2 regions of the Streptomyces sp. NPDC058650 genome follow, and region 2 is predicted to be linked to the other one. Evidence: riboswitches for the same ligand, from Rfam matches in the RefSeq annotation. Region 2 holds a riboswitch; the other holds the start of a gene.

Region 1 (9,498 bases), on a different contig from region 2:
GTGTTGGTGCCCGGTCATGGCCCCATGGCCCCTCTCTGGCCGCGCCGCCGACAGCGCCGTCGTACCTGCCCACGCATCACCGTGTCTCCTGAGTGAGAGGCGACCCACCATGCTCCGACCCTCTCCGGCCCCCGCGCCGGCCCTCCGCAGTGTTCTCGCGGCCCTCGGCTCACCGACCGCCGTCCGCGAGGCCCGAACTCCCGCCCTGCGGGCCGCGCAGGGACCGCTGAGCCCCGAACTCCCGTTGCCCGTACACGTCCTCGGCGTCACGGGAGCACCTGGACGGCCGCCCCTCACCCGGCTCACCGGCTGGCGGTTCCTGATCCGGAACGGGGAGCGGGCGATCGCCGCCGCGGACACCATGCTCACCCCGGACGGCTGGACGTTCTCGCACTTCTTCGAGGGGCCGTACGTCACCGCGACGGAACGGGCCCTGCTCCAGGCCGAGGCGCTGCCCACCCCGTACCAGCCCCGGCTGCTCTCCGTACCCGAGCTCTACATGCTGACGCTCTGGCTGCACGCCGAACCGGAGGCGGACGGCACGACCGACGCCCCGGCCGCGGCCGATCTCCTGGTACCCCTGGCCCCCGCGCCGCCGGGGATCGCGGCCTACCGGCCCTACCAGGTCGCCGACCTCCTGCCCGTGCTCAGTACGCGTCTCGCGCCGCCGCCCCTCCTGGGCTCGGCCGCGCCCGCCTGATCCACCCCTCCTACGGCTCCCGCCCCGTGGCCCGCCCGGGTCACGGGGCGCACTGCTGTCCGAGGACCGGGCCCGAACGGCCCTACCGAACGCCGCTCCCGTACGGACTAGCCCGCTCGGACCACCCCGAACCACCCGAAGAGACGGTGCTCTTGACCTGAACCGCCCCTGCGGGTGATGCGTCTTCCCCGGAGAGGACGAGCTGCCGCGAAATACCTGCGGAAGACCGTCCATGGGGCAAGACTGGGACCGGAACCGAACCGACCGACGGGGGCGGCGATGAGCGCGAAGAGCCGCAGGACATCCACCACGACGCAGCGAAAGAACCCACCCATGTGCCAGCACCAGCCTGCCTGTCCCACCGCCGACTCCAACGACCGGGAGGCGGCCCGCCTGATGGCACACCATCCGGAACAGGGCTGGAGCCTGCTGTGCAACGGCGTCCTGCTCTTCGAGGACACCGGTGAACTGCTGCCGGACGGGCAGATCATCGCCCCGCACCGGCCACTGACGGCGGGACGGGTGACGACCGCGGCCTGAGCACGCGGAGATCACCGTACGAGGGAGAAACGCCGAGGGCCGGCCCGGAGGAGATCCTCCGAACCGGCCCTCTGCTCGTGCTCAGCTACTCACCGCCTCAGCGGATCAGGCGTCGTACTCGTCCATCGGCGGGCAGGAGCAGACCAGGTTCCGGTCGCCGAAGGCGCCGTCGATGCGACGGACCGGCGGCCAGTACTTGTCGGCGGCCGAGACACCGGCCGGGAAGACCGCCTCGTCACGGGTGTACGGGTGGCTCCACTCGCCGCCCAGCGCGGCCGCGGTGTGCGGGGCGTTGTGCAGCGGGTTGTCGTCGGCGGGCCACACGCCCGAGGCGACCTTCTCGATCTCCGCGCGGATCGCGATCATCGTGTCGCAGAAGCGGTCGAGCTCGGTGATGTCCTCGGACTCGGTGGGCTCGATCATCAGCGTGCCGGCCACCGGGAAGGACATCGTCGGCGCGTGGAAGCCGTAGTCGATCAGACGCTTGGCGATGTCGTCGACCGTGACGCCCGTCTCCTTCGAGAGCGGACGCAGGTCCACGATGCACTCGTGGGCGACCAGACCGGCCGGACCGGTGTAGAGCACCGGGAAGTGCGGCTCCAGGCGCTTGGCGATGTAGTTCGCCGCGAGCACGGCGACCTGCGTGGCGCGCTTGAGGCCCTCGCCGCCCATCAGGCGCACGTACGACCAGGAGATCGGCAGGATGCCGGCGGAGCCCCACGGGGCCGCCGAGATCGGGCCGACGCCGGTCTCCGGGCCCGCCGTGGGCTGGAGCGGGTGGTTCGGCAGGTACGGGGCGAGGTGCGCACGCACACCGACCGGACCGACACCGGGGCCACCGCCACCGTGCGGGATGCAGAAGGTCTTGTGCAGATTGAGGTGCGAGACGTCGCCACCGAACTTGCCCGGCTTCGCGAGCCCGACCAGCGCGTTGAGGTTGGCACCGTCGACGTACACCTGACCGCCGGCCTCGTGGACCTCGGCGCAGATGTCGGCGACGTGCTCCTCGAAGACGCCGTGCGTGGACGGGTAGGTGATCATGAGCACGGACAGCTCGTCGCGGTACTGCTCGATCTTGGCGCGCAGGTCCGCGATGTCGACCTCGCCGTCGTCGGCGGTCTTGACGACGACGACCTTCATGCCGGCCATCACCGCGGAGGCGGCGTTGGTGCCGTGCGCGGAGGACGGGATGAGGCAGACGGTGCGCTGGAGGTCGCCGTTGGCGCGGTGGTAGGCGCGGACGGCCAGCAGGCCGGCCAGCTCGCCCTGCGAACCGGCGTTGGGCTGGATCGACACCTTGTCGTATCCGGTGACCTCGGCGAGGCGCTCTTCCAGCTCGGTGATGAGCGTGACGTAGCCCTGCGCCTGGTCGACCGGGGCGAAGGGGTGGATCTGGCCGAACTCGGGCCAGGTCACCGGCTCCATCTCGGTCGTCGCGTTCAGCTTCATCGTGCAGGAGCCGAGCGGGATCATGCCGCGGTCGAGCGCGTAGTCGCGGTCGGCGAGCTTGCGCAGGTAGCGCAGCATCGACGTCTCGGAGCGGTGCGCGTGGAAGACCGGGTGGGTCAGGTACGCGTCGGAGCGCAGCAGCCCGGCGGGCAGCGTGTCCTCGGCGGTGGCGTCCAGGGCCTCGACGTCGCCGTCGACACCGAAGGCGCCCCAGACGGCGGCGAGCTGCTCGCGTCCGGTGGTCTCGTCACAGGAGATCGAGACGAGATCGGCGTCGACGCGGTAGAGGTTCACCCCGGCGTCGCGGGCGGCGGCGACGACCTCGTCGGCCTTGCCGGGCACCCGGACGGTGAGGGTGTCGAAGTACGAGCCGTGCACGACCTCGACCCCACCGGCGGTGAGACCCGCGGCGAGGATCGTGGCGTACCGGTGGGTCCGCTGCGCGATCCCCTTCAGCCCGTCCGGCCCGTGGTAGACGGCGTACATGCCGGCCATGACGGCGAGCAGCACCTGAGCCGTACAGATGTTGCTGGTGGCCTTCTCGCGGCGGATGTGCTGCTCGCGGGTCTGCAGGGCGAGGCGGTACGCGCGGTTCCCGTCGGCGTCGACGGACACACCCACCAGGCGACCGGGCAGCGAGCGGGCGTGCTTGTCCTGGACGGCCATGTAACCGGCGTGGGGACCGCCGAAGCCCATGGGCACGCCGAAGCGCTGCGTCGTACCGACGGCGATGTCCGCGCCCAGCTCGCCGGGCGAGGTGAGCAGGGTCAGCGCGAGCAGGTCGGCGGCGACGGTGACGATGGCGCCGAGCTCGTGGGCCTGGTCGACGGTGGCCTTGATGTCCCGCACGGCACCGGAGGCGCCCGGGTACTGGATCAGCACACCGAAGACACCACGCGCGGCGATCTCGGAGGGAATCCCGTCACTGAGATCCGCGACGACGACCTCGACACCGGTCGGCTCGGCGCGGGTCTCGATGACGGCGATCGTCTGCGGCAGGGCATCGGCGTCGACGAGGAAGACGCCGTTCTTGACCTTGCCAACGCGCCGGGACAGGGACATGGCCTCGGCGGCGGCGGTGCCCTCGTCGAGGAGGGAGGCGCCCGAGGTGGGCAGACCGGTCAGGTCGGCGACCATGGTCTGGAAGTTGAGCAGCGCCTCCAGACGCCCCTGCGAGATCTCGGGCTGGTACGGCGTGTAGGCGGTGTACCAGGCCGGGTTCTCCATGACGTTCCGAAGAATGACCGGAGGCGTGAAGGTCCCGTAGTACCCGAGGCCGATCATCGGGGCGAGGACCTGGTTGCTGTCGGCGAGCGTGCGGAGCTCGGCCAGCACCTGGGCCTCGGTGCGCGCGGCCGGCAGGCCCAGCGCCTCGGCGTTCTTGATCACGTCCGGCACCGCGGCGGCGGTGAGCTCGTCGAGCGAGCCGTAACCGACCTGAGCGAGCATCTTGGCCCGCGCCTCGGCGTCGGGCCCGATGTGCCGCTGCTCGAACGGGATGCCCTGTTCGAGCTCGGAGAGCGGAATGCGGTTGGCAGTCATGTACGGAGGCCTCCTGGTCGTCACGACCTGCGAGGGGCACCACGGCGCGGGTACCCGGACGGCCTCCCCCTCTGTCATCTCAACCTGAGAGTTTCACCGGCACGCCTCGCGGCACGCCGGCTTTCACCGTCGGTGAGAGCGCATGCCGTGGACACCGCTCTGCTTTCCAGAGTGACCTCGTCCGCGCGGTACAGGGGCCTGAGAGATTCCGGGGAGGATTTGCTCCTTCGGCGCCCTCCGGAAGGTTTCTCCGGGGGACTCTCCCGCACAGGGTCGACAGCCACAGCCAGCCTACCAGCGAGGTTGCGGCTCCCATCGCTCAAGTGGCCGACATCCCAGATGTGCACTTTCGTAGGGGTGTAGAGCAGTTGCGACCAGTTGGAGGGACCGTGCAGACCGACATCGATCCGCGCAGCCTGATCGGCCGCAAGGCGTTCGACCGGAACGGACACAAGATCGGAACCGTGGACGAGGTGTACCTGGACGACGCGACCGGCATCCCGGAATGGGCCGCGGTCCGCACCGGCCTGTTCAGCCGGGACGCCTTCGTCCCCCTGGAGCCGAGCGACCTCCTGGACGACGGCCTCCACATCCCGTTCGAACGCGCGCTCATCAAGGACGCCCCGGACTTCGGCGTGGGCCGCCACCTCTCCCCCGAGCAGGAGCTCCAGCTCTACCGCCACTACGACCTCACGCTCCCACCCCCGCCCCAGAACCCCCAGGACACCGACTTCGGCCACCTGGCAGGCCAAGAGGGTCCCTGACCCCGAGGCGCGCCTCCCGAGCAAACCCACAGCCGCCAAGGCGCGAACCCCCACGGGAAACCCGCACCTCCGCCCACCCCACCGCACGAGCGGCGCGGTCGGTAACCCCAGCCCGGCCGCGAGGCCGGGCGCACACCCCACCCCCGACACCCGACAACCGAGTCACGTCCCCGCCGGACACTCCCCCCGCACCAAGGGCAACGGCTCCGAAGGCTCCAGTTCCGGATCGTCCACCGAGAACGTCCGCACCCGCCCCGGCGCCGACCACGGCTCCTCGAACCGCACCGTGACCCGCCCGACCCCGCTCCCCTGCACCCACCCCGCCCCGTGCACCGCGTGCCGTACGTCGTGCCCGGGCGCCCACCGCCGCTCGACGGCGGCGGCAACGGCCCCGGCGGACTCGCGCGCGTCCGCCACACCATCGGCACCCGCACCGCCCCCCGCCGACTCCACGGCCGCCACCGCGACCGCCGCACGCTCCTCCTCGGCCTGGGCGAAGAGATCCTCCTGCGTGTAGTCCGCGAGCCCGCTCACGCCCACCCCGAGCAGCCGCACGCCCCCGGTCGTGTCGACCGCCTCCAGGAGCCGCCCGGCGGCCTCCCGCACGACCACCGGGTCGTCCGTCGGCCCCCGCAGCGTCTCGGACCGGGTCAGCGTCGAGAAGTCGTACCGCCGCACCTTGAGGACGATGGTCCGTCCCGAGTGCCCCGAGGCCCGCAACCGCGCCACGCACCGCTCGGCGAGCCGCTCCACCTCGGTCCTGATCCGCACCCGGTCGTGCAGGTCGACGTCGAAGGTGTCCTCGACCGACACCGATTTGGCGTCCCGCTCGGCCACCACGGCCCGGTCGTCGTGCCCCTGGGCCATCCGGTACAGCGAGGCCCCGTGCGCCCGCCCCAGCAGCCGTACGAGCTCGTCCTCGCCCGCCTCGGCCAGGTCGGAGACCGTGGTCATCCCGGCACGCCGCAGATGCTCCCCGGTCGCGGGCCCGACGCCGGGCAGGATCCGCACCGACCGGGGCCCGAGCAGCTCCCTCTCGGTCCCCGGCACGATGAGGACCAGCCCGTCGGGCTTGGCCTCCTCGGAAGCGATCTTCGCGATCATCTTCGACCCCGCGAGCCCCACCGACCCCGTCAGCCCCGTCGTCGCCAGGATGTCGGCCCGCAGCCGCTCGCCGACGACCCGCGCGCCGGCGCTGTCGTCGGCGAGGCCCCCGGCCTCCAGGTCCACGAAGGCCTCGTCGAGGCTGAGCGGCTCCACGAGCGGCGAGAGCCGCCCGAGGAGCTCCATGACCTGCTCACTGATCGACCGGTAGAAGGCGAAACGCGGGACGAGATACGCGGCGTTCGGCGCGAGCCGTCGCGCCTGGCCCATCGGCATGGCCGAGTGCACCCCGAAACGGCGTGCCTCGTACGAGGCGGTGGCGACGACTCCGCGCGGCCCGAGGCCCCCGACGACCACGGGTTTTCCGCGCAGGCTGGGCTTCGCCGCCTGCTCGGCGGCGGCGAAGAACGCATCCATGTCGAGATGCAGGATCGTCGGCGCGGCTCTCACACTTCCGATGCTGCCCCATGCCACTGACAACGGGGCGGCAACCACCCGGGGCCGCCGCCACCGAAAGCGCCACAGGAACAACACCCAGAACGGCCAAGGGCCCCCAGGGGGTACTGCCCGCCACCAAGGGCGGCCCCTCGCAGGGGCGCCCCCTGACAGAGCCGCTCAGACCGCCTTGTCGCGCCGCCGCCTGGCGAGCTCGTCACCCGGGTTGTGCCCGACGAGCGTCTCGCCCGTGTCGACCCGCTCCCCGTGCAGCTGCGAGAGCGCGGCCTCCACGTCCCGCCAGACGACCCCGACGGCGATCCCGAAGATGCCCTGACCGCCCTGGAGGAGGTCGACGACCTCGTCGGGCGAGGAGCACTCGTAGACCGTGGCACCGTCGCTCATGAGCGTCATCCGCTCCAGATCGCGGAAGCCACGGGCGCGCAGGTGCTGCACCGCCGCCCGGATGTTCTGGAGGGCCACCCCGGTGTCGAGGAAGCGCTTGACGATCTTCAGGACGACGACGTCGCGGAAGCTGTAGAGCCGCTGGGTCCCCGAACCGTACGCGGGCCGCACGCTCGGCTCCACGAGTCCGGTGCGCGCCCAGTAGTCCAGCTGCCGATAGGTGATGCCGGCGGCCGCGCAGGCCGTGGGGCCGCGGTAGCCGACCGCGTCACCCGCCGGGCCCGTACTCTCGTCCGCCCCGAAGTCGCCCACACTCCCGTGAAGCGGATACGGACCGGACTCCCCGGACACGCGTCCGAGCGAGCTCCCTGCCGTACCGTCCGCGCTGCTCATCACGCCGACCCTCCGTCCTTGACCTGCCCACACGAAGGTAGGCAGTCACTAGGGGTGCGTCAACGATCGCCACACTCGGCACGCCGAGTGATAATCACCCTGAGAGTGGTTTGCCGTGTCTCTCCCCGGGGAAAGGCTACTCGAATGCTCTGACGGCACCCCGCGAACGGCCCGCACGACCGGCCTCGCAAGCGGCCTCCGGCCGCACGTCTCACTGACTGTTGGTCCCGAAGTCCTCCGGTGAGATCTGGTCGAGAAACTCGCGGAACTTCTCCACCTCGTCCTCCTGCTCGTCCGGGATCGCGATGCCGGCGTCGTCCAGCACACCGTCACTGCCGTAGATCGGCGTTCCGGTCCGCAGGGCCAGTGCTATCGCGTCGGACGGCCGGGCGCTCACCTCGACGCCGCTGGCGAAGACCAGCTCGGCGTAGAAGACCCCGTCACGCAGATCCGTGATGCGGACTTCGGTGAGCTCCTGCCCCACGGCCTCCAGCACGTCCTTGAACAGGTCGTGCGTCAGCGGCCGCGGAGGGGCCATCCCCTGCTGGGCGAAGGCGATCGCGGTCGCCTCACCCGGTCCGATCCAGATGGGGAGGTACCGATCGCCTCCCACTTCCCGTAGGAGCACGATCGGCTGGTTGGAGGGCATTTCCACTCGGACACCCACAACGTCGAGCTCGTTCACACAGCAACCCTAGGACGTGCCCGACCGGTTTGGATAGTCGGGCCCGTCCAAGATCACTGGAGCCGGATGCCCAGAGCGGTCTGCACGAACGCCGCGTGCAGCCTCACGGAGAGCTCGGCGAGCTCCTTCGCGGTGGCCTCCGCATGTGCTCTGGTCTGCGGATTACGGTGCCGGCGCAGCGGCGCGACCAACTGTTCGAGGAGTCCGGCCTCGCGGTCGGCGGCCGCCTTGACGCCCCGCAGGTGCCGGGGCTCGAGACCGAATCTCCCCAGATCCGCGACAAGTCTGGCGATGGTGACGGCTTCCGCGTCGTAGCCGCCATCGCGCACCTCGGCAAGGAGACCGAACGACTCCCACTCGGCGAGCTCGGCCTCGGTGACCTCCGCGGCGGCGAGCAGCTCGGCCCGGCCGATCCGCGTGGCGGTGGGCCGCTCCCCGTCCTGTTCCCAGGGCCCGTCGAGCAGCTCTCCCCGGCGCCCGGGCGCCGGGAGACTGACCTGCTCGCCCCGGGCGAGAGCGTCGAGATGCTCACGGATGACCTTCAGCGGAAGATAGTGGTCCCGCTGCATCCGCAGGATCTGAGCGAGCCGCTCCACGTCCTGCGGGCTGAACTTCCGGTACCCGGACGCCGTCCGCCGGGGCTCCACGAGCCCCTCGGCCTCCAGGAACCGGATCTTGGAGATCGTCACTTCGGGAAATTCGTCGCGCAGCTGGTTCAGCACCGTGCCGATGCTCACCAGCCGGTCGCCCGCGGTGGCGGTGCCGTTTCCGGCACCGCCCGTCGGTGTTCGCAGCATGGACCTTCCCTGAAGGCTTCTCCGAGGCGTCACACGCCCCGCTGGCTCGAATGGAAGACCAGCCGGTACTTGCCGATCTGCACCTCGTCACCGTTGGACAGCACGACCGATTCGATCGGCTCACGGTTGACGTACGTGCCGTTGAGGCTGCCGACATCGGCGACGGTGAAGCTGCCGTCCTGCCCCCGCCGGAACTCGACATGGCGCCGGGAGACGGTGAAGTCGTCCAGGAAGATGTCGCTCTGCGGGTGACGGCCGGCCGTCGTCAGCTCTCCGTCGAGCAGGAACCGGCTGCCGGAGTTCGGCCCCCGGCGCACCACGAGGAGCGCGGACCCCAGAGGCAGGGCCTCCACGGCCGCGAGCGCCTCGGGAGACAGCGACGGCATCTGGGTCTGGCCGGTGACCTCCGCGTCGTACGCCTCGAGCCCCGAGATGGAGATCGTCGACGTCGTCTCGGACGGACGCTCGGCGGCGACCCCGCCCCGCAGCGGCGTGCCACAGTGAGAGCAGAAGCGGCTGTCGGCCGCGTTGCGGTGACCGCACCTCGTACACACCGGCATGGACGCATCCTCCTGCCGCGGCAGCCCCGCGGAGGTCTGTGTCGCGTACGGGTCGGGGGTAAACCCTCCACCCGTACTTGAGGTTGATGGTTCCCCGAAACCTATGCGTCCGGCCCCGGCGGGG
Region 2 (9,498 bases):
CGAGGCCGTGGAGGCTGAACGCGGTCTCCGTCAGGATCGCGCCGCCGACGAGGGCGCCGAGGTCCATGCCGAAGATGGTCAGGATGGGGGTCATGGTGGAGCGCATCGCGTGCTTGCCGAGCACGACAGGCTCCGGCAGACCCTTGGCCCGGGCGGTACGGATGTAGTCCTCGCCGAGGACCTCCAGCATGGTGGCGCGGGTGAGCCGCGCGTACATCGCCGCGTACAGGAAGGCGAGGGTGACCCAGGGCAGGAGCAGGCCGCCGAACCAGCCGGTGAAGGACTCGGTGATCGGCGTGTACGAGGCGTCGACCCACTGGAGCTGGGTGCGGAAGACGAGCATCGCCAGCATGGCGGTGAAGAAGATGGGGAGCGAGACGCCCGCGAGCGCGGTGATCATCGCCGCGCGGTCGATGATCGTGCCGCGCTTGAGCGCGGAGATCACACCCGTGGACACACCCAGGACCAGCCACAGCACGGCGGCGCCGAGGACCATGGAGAGGGTCACGGGGAAGGCGTCGACGATCATCGTCCACACCTCCTGCTCGGTGCGGAACGAGTAGCCGAAACAGGGCATCGCGCAGTGGATGGTTTCGCCACCGCCCGTGTAGTCCCGGCCGACGAAGATGCCGGAGACGAAGTGCCAGAACTGAACCAGGATCGGCTCGTCCAGGCCCAGCTTCTGACGGATGCCCTCAATGGAAGCCGGATCCGCCTGCTTGCCGACGAACATCGCGGCAGGGTCGCTGCCGGTCATCTTGGGGATGAGGAAGAAGATGCTGAGCGTCACGAGTGTGACGACGAGCAGCATCGCGACGACTGCGAAGAGCCGTCGGACTATGTATGCAAGCATGCGGTCGGCCGGTCGGCGGCAGGGGGATCCGATCGGATCCCCCTGCCGCCGCCCTCGGCCATCACCTGCCCTTCGGACCTGGCGGCGGGTGGTGCGCCGGTGTAGCGGGTCGGATTACTTGACGACGCCGAGCGACGCGTAGTCGTAGCGGCCGTTGTAGGCGTCCGCCGTGTAGACGTTGGTCAGCCGGGAGCTGCGCCAGATGATGTTCTTCTCGTGGGTGAAGGGCAGGTAGACCGCGGCCTCCGAGACCTTCGTGTTGATCTGCTTGTAGAGCTCGCCGGCCTTGTCGGGGTCGGTCTCCTTCAGCGCCTGGTCGAACAGGCCGTTGATGGCCTTGTCGTTCAGCTCGGAGAAGTTGTTGTTACCGCTCTGGAGGATGAAGCGGCCGTCGACCAGCGGCTGGAGGAAGCCCTGCCCGGTCGGGAAGTCGGCGCCCCAGCCCATGATGATGATGCCGTAGCCCTTGTCCTTGACGACCTTCGGCGAACCGATGATGCCGGACGTCTGGGCGCCGTCGAACAGGTCGATCTGGGCGTCGATGCCGACGGCCTTCAGCGACTGCTGGAGGGACTCGGCGGTCGCGATCTCGACCTTCTTGTTGTTGCGGACCGCGATCGTGGTCTTGAAGCCGCTCGGCTTGCCGCACTTCTTGAGCGCGTCCTTCGCCTTGGCGAGGTCCGGCGCGCCGGCGAGCTTGCCGTACGGGTCGGCCTTGGCGTCGGCACCCTTGAGCGCCGGCGGCAGCATGTTGGTGGCGATGTCGCCACCGCCCTGCGGGCCGCCACGGGCGGTCTGGAGGGACTTGGAGTCGGCCGCGTAGATGATGGCCTTGCGGCACTCGACGTTGGGGATCACCGTCTGCGGGAAGACCGCGTAGCGGATGAAGCCCGTCTGCGGGTTGTCGACGTTGCCCTTGTGCTGCTGGAGCACCTTCTGGCGCGCGGCGGCGCCGACACCCGTCGCGTTGATGTCGAGGTCGTACTCGCCCTCCACCAGACGGTTGTCCATGTCGTCGGCGTTCGTGGTGAACGTGACGCTGACGGTGTCCGGCAGGGCCTTGCGGACCGTGTCGGTCTTCGCGTCCCACTTGTCGTTGCGGACGAGCTTGATCGACTTGTTCGGCGTGTACGACTGCCACTTGTACGGGCCGGACGAGAAGGGCTTCAGCTGGTACTTGGCCTTGGTGTCCTTGTCCTGGCGGACCGGGGACGCGGCGGGCATGGCCAGCATCTGCAGGAAGTCACCGTTGGCGACCGGCAGCTTGAAGATGATGGTCTTGTCGTCCGGGGTCTCGATCGCCTTCAGGCCGAGCTTGTCCGCGGAGGTGTCCTTGTACGGGCCCTTGTACTCGCCCTTGGGGTCGAGGACCTGCTGGAGGTAGATCGGGCCGCCGGAGATGACGTCCTGGGCCCAGATGCGCTCGATGCCGTACTTGATGTCCTTGGAGGTGATCGGCTTGCCGTCCTCCCAGGTGACCCCGTCCTTCAGCGTGAAGGTGTAGGTCAGGCCGTCGGCCGAGACCTTGCCGGTGTCGGTGGCGAGGTCCGAGACGAGCTCGGTGGAGGCGGCGCCCGGCTCGGCCTTGAAGGTGACCAGCTGGCGGGTGTAGTAGCGGGCGAAGTCCCACACGAAGCCGTAGTAGCCGCGCTGCGGGTCCCACGAGTCGGCCTCCTGCGAGCCGATGAACTTCAGCTCGCCGCCCTTCTTGTCCGAGGGGTTGGCGACCTTGTTCACGGCGGCGTTGAAGCCGGCCGTGCTCGTCTTGCCGTCCTTGCCTTCGGTCTTGCCACCGCCACCGCCGCACGCGGTGGTGACGACCATCGTGGCCGCTGCCAGCAGCGCGCCCGCGGCGATTCTGCGCCTCTGAGAGCTCATCAGTGTCATGGGTCTCGCAACCTCCGGAGTAGTGACGGCCGTCATGTCGGTCCGCCGTTGGGGGATGAGCCTCCTGTCGCCAGCGGCAGGGGCGGGGCTTGTGTCGTCTTGGGTCCGTCGACGAGCGGTCAGCGGGAGCCCTTCGGGTCGAGCGCGTCACGCACGCCGTCGCCGAAGAGGTTGAACGCCAGGACGGTGATGAAGATCGCGAGGCCGGGGATCACCATGAACACGGGGTCCGCCTCGTACGTGGTGATGGCCGTCGACAGCATCTGGCCCCAGGAAGCGGTGGGAGGCTTCACACCCGCGCCGAGGAAGCTGAGCGCCGCTTCGGTGAGGATGTTGGTGGGGATCATGAGGGTCGCGTAGACCATGATCGGGGCGATCAGGTTGGGCAGCAGCTCGCGGCGCAGGATGTAGAGACGGCCGGCGCCGAGGCTCTGGGCGGCCTCGACGTACTCGCGGTTGCGCAGCGAGAGGGTCTGGCCGCGGACGATGCGGCCCACGTACGGCCAGCCGAAGAAGCCGATCACGACCACCAGGGCGGCGATGCGCACGCCGGAGCCGTCGAGGCCGAGGAGCTGGTTGGGCAGCACCGAGACCAGGGCGATCGTGAAGAGGAGCTGCGGGAAGGCGAGCATGACGTCCATGACCCGGCTGAGGGCCGCGTCGATCCAGCCGCCGAAGTAGCCCGCGACGATGCCGAGCACGGTGCCGAGGACGACCGCGAAGACCGCGGCGAGGAAGGCGACGAGCAGCGAGATCCGGGCGCCGTAGACGATCCGGCTGAAGACGTCGCGGCCGTTGACCGGCTCGACGCCCAGGAGGAAGTCGGAGCTGATGCCGCCCCAGGACCCGATCGGCGTGCCGAAGAGCGGGTCGATCTGGTCCTCGTGGAACTCGTCCGGCGGGTGGCCGAGGAGGCCGACGATGACCGGGGCGAAGATCGCGACCAGGACGAGGAAGACGACGACGAAGGCGCCCGCGAGGGCGAGCTTGTCGCGCTTCAGGCGCGTCCAGGCGATCTGCCAGGGCGAGCGGCCCTGGATCGCCTTGACGGAGGCGTCGGAGGTGCCGGAGTTGTCCGGAGCGCCGGGAGCGTCGGGCGTGCCGACGACGGTGGCGGTCGACTCGCCCGCACTCGTCTCGTGCAGTGGTGCCGTCATCGTGGTGAGGACCCCTCTCGGCCGCCGGTAGCCGGCCCTTGCCCTGCCGCGGGTAGCGGCTCGGTGGAACAACCTGCGGGGCTTCGATTCGAAGGGAGCCGAACGCCCGGTGTTCCGGGGAGTCTTCAATGCGCTTGTGATCACCCGCCAGCCCTGACGAGGAATGTTTGCTCAAACGTGATGCGGTGCTGCGACTTCCGTTATCCGGACGTCGCGATCACCTGAGCGGACCATCTCGGGTCCTCTTCACCGCAATCGGACATGTCGCACAACTAGGCGTTCGAGGTGCGGTATTGGGGCGAACAACGGCCTCCGGAGAAGACTCCGGAGGCCGGTGGGGCGCAGGGGGAAAAGAGTGGCGTCTCAGTATCCGGACGGAGTCGGCGGCGGGTAGCCGTATCCCGGCACGGCGGCGGATCCGCGTCCGGCGTGCGCCTCGCGGTCGTAGAAGGGCCGCGCGTTGGCACTCAGCCAGAGGGCCACCGGGTCGTACGCGTCGGAGAGCGCGACCGTCGAGACGGGCAGCCCGTCCGGCACGGCGGAGATCGACTGGCGCATCATCGCGCGGACGGAGTCGACGGCGGCCGCGGAGGTGTCGTACAGGTCGAGTCCGACGGCGAGGTACGGGGAGCCGAGCGCGGGCTGCACCCAGCCGCGGCGCAGCGACCGAACGGCCGGCGTGCGGTGCGCGTTCTGCGTGAGCAGGGCGTAGAACTGCGGGATCTCCAGTGCGGGTTCGCTGACGCGCAGCGGCCCGGCGGGCATCCGGTCGAGGCCGGTGGCGATGCGGCGCAGGTCGGCCCACGGGATGCCGACGCCGCCGCCGGGAGCGTGCGGATTCAGCCAGATGCCCCAACGGTCGGGGTAGAGGGCGCGGGCCATCTCGCGGCCGGTGACGAGCTCGTGGGCGCGGTTCCAGCCGGAGGCGGCGAGCTCCTGCGCGGAGGTCACACAGGGCGCGTAGCCGAAGCCGTCGACCTCCATGTTCCCGTACTGGGCCTCGGACGAGCCGGGCGAGCCCTGCCAGAGCAGCATCCAGACCTCGCCGTCGGCCAGGGCGTGCAGCAGCCGCTCGTACGCGTCGTAGCGTCCGGGTGCCACCTGGCGCAGCATGTGCTCGACCTGACCGGTCGCAGCGGTGCCTGACGCGCTCACCCTGGGTCCCGCCCCTCTTCCGTTCACCACGTCCGCCCGGACGTCGTCCGTCCGGCTACCGATTCAGTTCAGCTTAAACAGGGTGCCGCTCACCCGGCGGCGCGCTGGTAGAAGGGGCGTACCCGCTCCAGCATCCAGTCGCCGACCGGGTCCTGCGCCATGTCGAGCAGGATGAGGTTGACCGGCCAGGCGACCTCGACGCGGCCGAGGGCGCGGCCGAGGGCGTCCAGGGGAGCGTTGCGGTCGACGCCGTCCCAGGCGGCGAGCTGGACGCCGATGAAGAGGGCGGGTTCGGTGCCCTCGACGCTCGCGAGGGCGCGGCGGGCGGTGGCGACGACGCCCGCGGCCTCGAATTCGGCGGAGGCGGCGGCGAGGAAGTCGACGGGGTCGTCCTGCCAGTCGGGCTCGAAGAGCCGGACGCGGCCGCCGGTGGCCGGGCCGTCGAGCGGGGTGCGGCCGGCGCGGCAGAGTTCCGCCACGGCGGGCGGGGGCAGCGGGACGCCGACGGTGCCACCGGGATTCACGGCGATGCCCAGCTGCGGGGGCAGGCCGCGGGCGAAGTCGCGGGCGGGGGCGACGGTGTAGGACATGTGCGTGCCGACACAGGCGAGGAACTGCTGCTCGGAGCTGAAGACGGGGACGAAGGCCGCGCCGTCGATCTCCATGGTGGCGAGGTCCAGGTCGGGGCTGTCGGGGCCGCCGCCGTTGGGCAGGGGGACCCAGACCGGGCTGCGGCCCAGCACCTCGACGAGTCGGCCCCCTGCGGCGGGGTTGCCGAGCGAGGCGGCCAGCACCTCTTCGAGCTCATTGCCCGGCCACGTCACGTCCACGGTCCCTCTTCCCCTGTCTCGCGCGGGCGCACCCTCCCGCGCCGCCCCGCAGCACCCTAACGCCGCCCTGGCGCCGCCGTGGCCAAAAGCAGTGGGTACGAGCAAGAGAGGGGCCCTCGGGCCGCGCCAGGGTCGACCCTCAGGCCGTGTCGCGGAAGCCGATCCTCCGCAGGGCGTCCGCGGCGTCCCGGTCGAGGAGCGTCGCCGAGGCGCAGCCGTGCGGCAGGGCCCCGGACTCGGCGGCCCGCAGGAGCCGGCCGACGGCCCGCCGGTGCCGGGCGAAGGCGTACGCGGAGACACCGCGGCCCCGGGCGCGCTGGCCGTCGCGCGCGGTGTCCGGGTCGACGTCGAGCAGGACCAGGTGCAGGGCGCCGCCGCGGCGGCGCGCCTCGCGGGCGAGCCAGCCCCGCACCCAGGACTGGGTGCCGCAGTCGTGCACGACGACGCTCGCGCCGGAGCGCAGGGCGTGGCGCAGTCCGGCGTAGTGCGCGACCCGTACCAGGGGGCGGTAGACCGCGTAGGGCAGGAAGCGCGGCATGCGGGCCTCCCAGCGCTCGCGGACGTCCTGGGAGTCGATGCCCCGGCCGTCGGCGGCGCGCCGCATGAGGGTGGACTTGCCGCTGCCGGGCAGCCCGGAGACGACGACGAGGTCGCCGGCGGCGAAGGTGAGGGCACGGGGCCCCCGGCCGCCGCGCTCGCGCAGGTCCCGCAGGAGCCGGCCGCGGCGGCCGGTCCTGGCCCTGGCCCGGGCACGCTGGGTCGGAAGGCCGGTACTGGTTCCGTATGCGCCGGTGTGCTGGATCCCCATCGTTGCTCCCCCTGCCGGGCCTCAGGAGACCCTTGCCCACAAAGTGTAAAGAAGCGGTAATGAGATACAAGTGATGTGCCGCGCGGAGCACGCGTGCAATGATGTGCGCGCCAGGCGCGCTCAGTCGCCATACAACCTCATACCGGCCGCTCGAATCCGCGCGGGAGAGTTCCGGAACGCTCACGCGTCCGGACGCCGAAGGAGCAAGACCCTCCCTTGAATCTCTCAGGCCCCGTACCGCGTGGATGAGGCAGATCTGAAAAGCGGGACACCCTGCCGTGTCCCCACCCAAGGTGCAAGCCGACCTCTCGGTGACGAGATGCTCTCGGTGAACCTCTCAGGTTCCATGACAGATGGGGAGGACGTCCTCGCCCGTCATGTGTTTCGTCACCGAACCGCCCTTGGGATCCGGGAGCCACCCCATGAGCACTGCCCCCCGTCTTACCGCCCTCGATGCGCTGCATCGTTCGCTGGGCGCGACCATGACCGACTTCGCGGGCTGGGACATGCCGCTGCGCTACGCCAGCGAGCGGGACGAGCACATCGCCGTCCGGACCAAGGCGGGCCTCTTCGACCTCTCCCACATGGGTGAGATCACCGTCACCGGGCCGCAGGCCGTCGAGCTCCTCGACCACGCCCTCGTCGGCAACATCTCCACGGTGGGCGTGGGCCGCGCCCGCTACACGATGATCTGCCAGGAGGACGGCGGCATCCTCGACGACCTGATCGTCTACCGCCTCGGCGAGACCGAGTACATGGTCGTCGCGAACGCCTCGAACGCGCAGATCGTCCTGGACGCGCTGACCGAGCGCGCGGCCGGCTTCGACGCCGAGGTCCGCGACGACCGTGACGCGTACGCCCTGATCGCGGTCCAGGGCCCGGAGTCCCCCGGCATCCTGAAGTCGCTCACCGACGCCGACCTGGACGGGCTGAAGTACTACGCCGGCCTGCCCGGCACGGTCGCGGGCGTGCCCGCGCTGATCGCCCGTACCGGCTACACCGGCGAGGACGGCTTCGAGCTGTTCCTGAAGCCCGAGCACGCCGAGGGCGTGTGGAAGGCGCTGACCGAGGCGGGTACCCCGGTCGGCCTCATCCCCTGCGGCCTGTCCTGCCGTGACACGCTCCGCCTGGAGGCGGGCATGCCGCTGTACGGCCACGAGCTGACGACCGCCCTCACCCCCTTCGACGCCGGTCTCGGCCGGGTCGTCAAGTTCGAGAAGACGACCAACGACGGCCGCTTCGTCGGCCGCGAGGCGCTCGAGAAGGCCGCCGAGCGCGCCGAGACCGCCCCGCCGCGCAAGCTCGTCGGCCTGATCGCCGAGGGCCGCCGGGTCCCGCGCGCCGGGTTCTCCGTCGTCAAGGACGGCGTGGTGATCGGCGAGGTGACCTCGGGCGCCCCGTCCCCGACCCTCGGGCAGCCGATCGCGATCGCCTACGTGGACGCGGCGCACGCCACGCCCGGCACCGAGGGTGTAGGTGTGGACATCCGCGGTACCCACGAGCCGTACGAGGTCGTGGCGCTGCCGTTCTACAAGCGCCAGAAGTAGCGCGGCAAGCGCCTTAAGTGACGCAGTCGTCTCATCCCGGGTCTCATCCCGCGAGACCCACGTTCATCAGTACTCCCCCGATCCAGGAGAATCAGGTCATGAGCAACCCCCAGCAGCTGCGCTACACCAAGGAGCACGAGTGGCTGTCGGACGCCGTGGACGGCGTCGCGACGATCGGCATCACGGAGTTCGCGGCCAACGCGCTCGGTGACGTCGTCTACGCCCAGCTCCCCGAGGTCGGCTCGACCGTCACCGCGGGCGAGACCTGCGGCGAGCTGGAGTCGACGAAGTCCGTGAGCGACCTGTACTCCCCCGTCACGGGTGAGGTCGTCGAGGCCAACCAGAACGTGGTGGACGACCCGTCGCTGGTGAACACGGCTCCGTTCGAGGGTGGCTGGCTGTTCAAGGTACGTGTCGCGGGCGAGCCGGACGAGCTGCTCTCCGCCGACGAGTACACCGCGTTCTCCGCCGGCTGAGACCGGGCCCGAGACCCCTAGGGATCGATTCATGTCGCTTCTGAACACTCCCCTCCACGAGCTGGACCCCGACGTCGCCGCCGCCGTCGACGCCGAGCTCCTTCGTCAGCAGTCCACCCTCGAGATGATCGCCTCGGAGAACTTCGCTCCGGTCGCGGTCATGGAGGCCCAGGGCTCCGTCCTCACCAACAAGTACGCCGAGGGCTACCCGGGCCGCCGCTACTACGGCGGCTGCGAGCACGTCGACGTGGCCGAGCAGATCGCGATCGACCGGGTCAAGGACCTGTTCGGCGCCGAGTACGCCAACGTCCAGCCGCACTCCGGCGCCTCCGCGAACCAGGCCGCCCTCTTCGCGATCGCCCAGCCGGGCGACACGATCCTGGGTCTGGACCTGGCGCACGGCGGCCACCTCACCCACGGCATGCGCCTGAACTTCTCCGGCAAGCAGTTCAACGTGGTCGCGTACCACGTGGACGAGGCCGGTCTGGTCGACATGGCCGAGGTCGAGCGCCTCGCCAAGGAGCACCGCCCGAAGGTCATCATCGCGGGCTGGTCCGCCTACCCGCGTCAGCTGGACTTCGCGGAGTTCCGCCGGATCGCCGACGAGGTCGAGGCGTTCCTGTGGGTCGACATGGCCCACTTCGCGGGCCTGGTCGCGGCCGGTCTGCACCCGAACCCGGTCCCGTACGCGGACGTGGTGACCTCCACCACGCACAAGACGCTCGGCGGCCCCCGCGGCGGCATCATCCTCGCGAAGAAGGCGTTCGCGAAGAAGCTGAACTCGT

What was found. A riboswitch is a leader RNA that binds a small molecule or an ion and turns the genes downstream of it on or off. The one in region 2 is predicted to bind glycine.
Region 1: it holds a riboswitch for glycine, as region 2 does, so the genes downstream of both, gcvP (aminomethyl-transferring glycine dehydrogenase) here and gcvT (glycine cleavage system aminomethyltransferase GcvT) in region 2, are expected to answer to the same signal.

The regions. Positions count from the first base shown of each region.
Region 1 is NZ_JBHXRL010000003.1:6,401-15,898, reverse strand. Features, by position in the region: gene ACFWWU_RS06140 (hypothetical protein) at 110-700, shown strand; gene ACFWWU_RS06135 (DUF5999 family protein) at 1,034-1,240, shown strand; gene gcvP (aminomethyl-transferring glycine dehydrogenase) at 1,346-4,231, opposite strand; glycine riboswitch at 4,408-4,507, opposite strand; gene ACFWWU_RS06125 (PRC-barrel domain-containing protein) at 4,621-4,995, shown strand; gene ACFWWU_RS06120 (DNA polymerase IV) at 5,158-6,549, opposite strand; gene ACFWWU_RS06115 (MerR family transcriptional regulator) at 6,715-7,332, opposite strand; gene ACFWWU_RS06110 (bifunctional nuclease family protein) at 7,544-8,017, opposite strand; gene ACFWWU_RS06105 (MerR family transcriptional regulator) at 8,071-8,814, opposite strand; gene ACFWWU_RS06100 (FHA domain-containing protein) at 8,844-9,498, opposite strand, start outside.
Region 2 is NZ_JBHXRL010000002.1:238,738-248,235, reverse strand. Features, by position in the region: gene ACFWWU_RS04875 (ABC transporter permease) at 1-853, opposite strand, end outside; gene ACFWWU_RS04870 (ABC transporter substrate-binding protein) at 968-2,740, opposite strand; gene ACFWWU_RS04865 (ABC transporter permease) at 2,860-3,897, opposite strand; gene ACFWWU_RS04860 (enhanced serine sensitivity protein SseB C-terminal domain-containing protein) at 4,261-5,052, opposite strand; gene ACFWWU_RS04855 (enhanced serine sensitivity protein SseB) at 5,142-5,882, opposite strand; gene ACFWWU_RS04850 (AAA family ATPase) at 6,022-6,690, opposite strand; glycine riboswitch at 6,842-6,940, shown strand; gene gcvT (glycine cleavage system aminomethyltransferase GcvT) at 7,113-8,237, shown strand; gene gcvH (glycine cleavage system protein GcvH) at 8,336-8,713, shown strand; gene glyA (serine hydroxymethyltransferase) at 8,745-9,498, shown strand, end outside.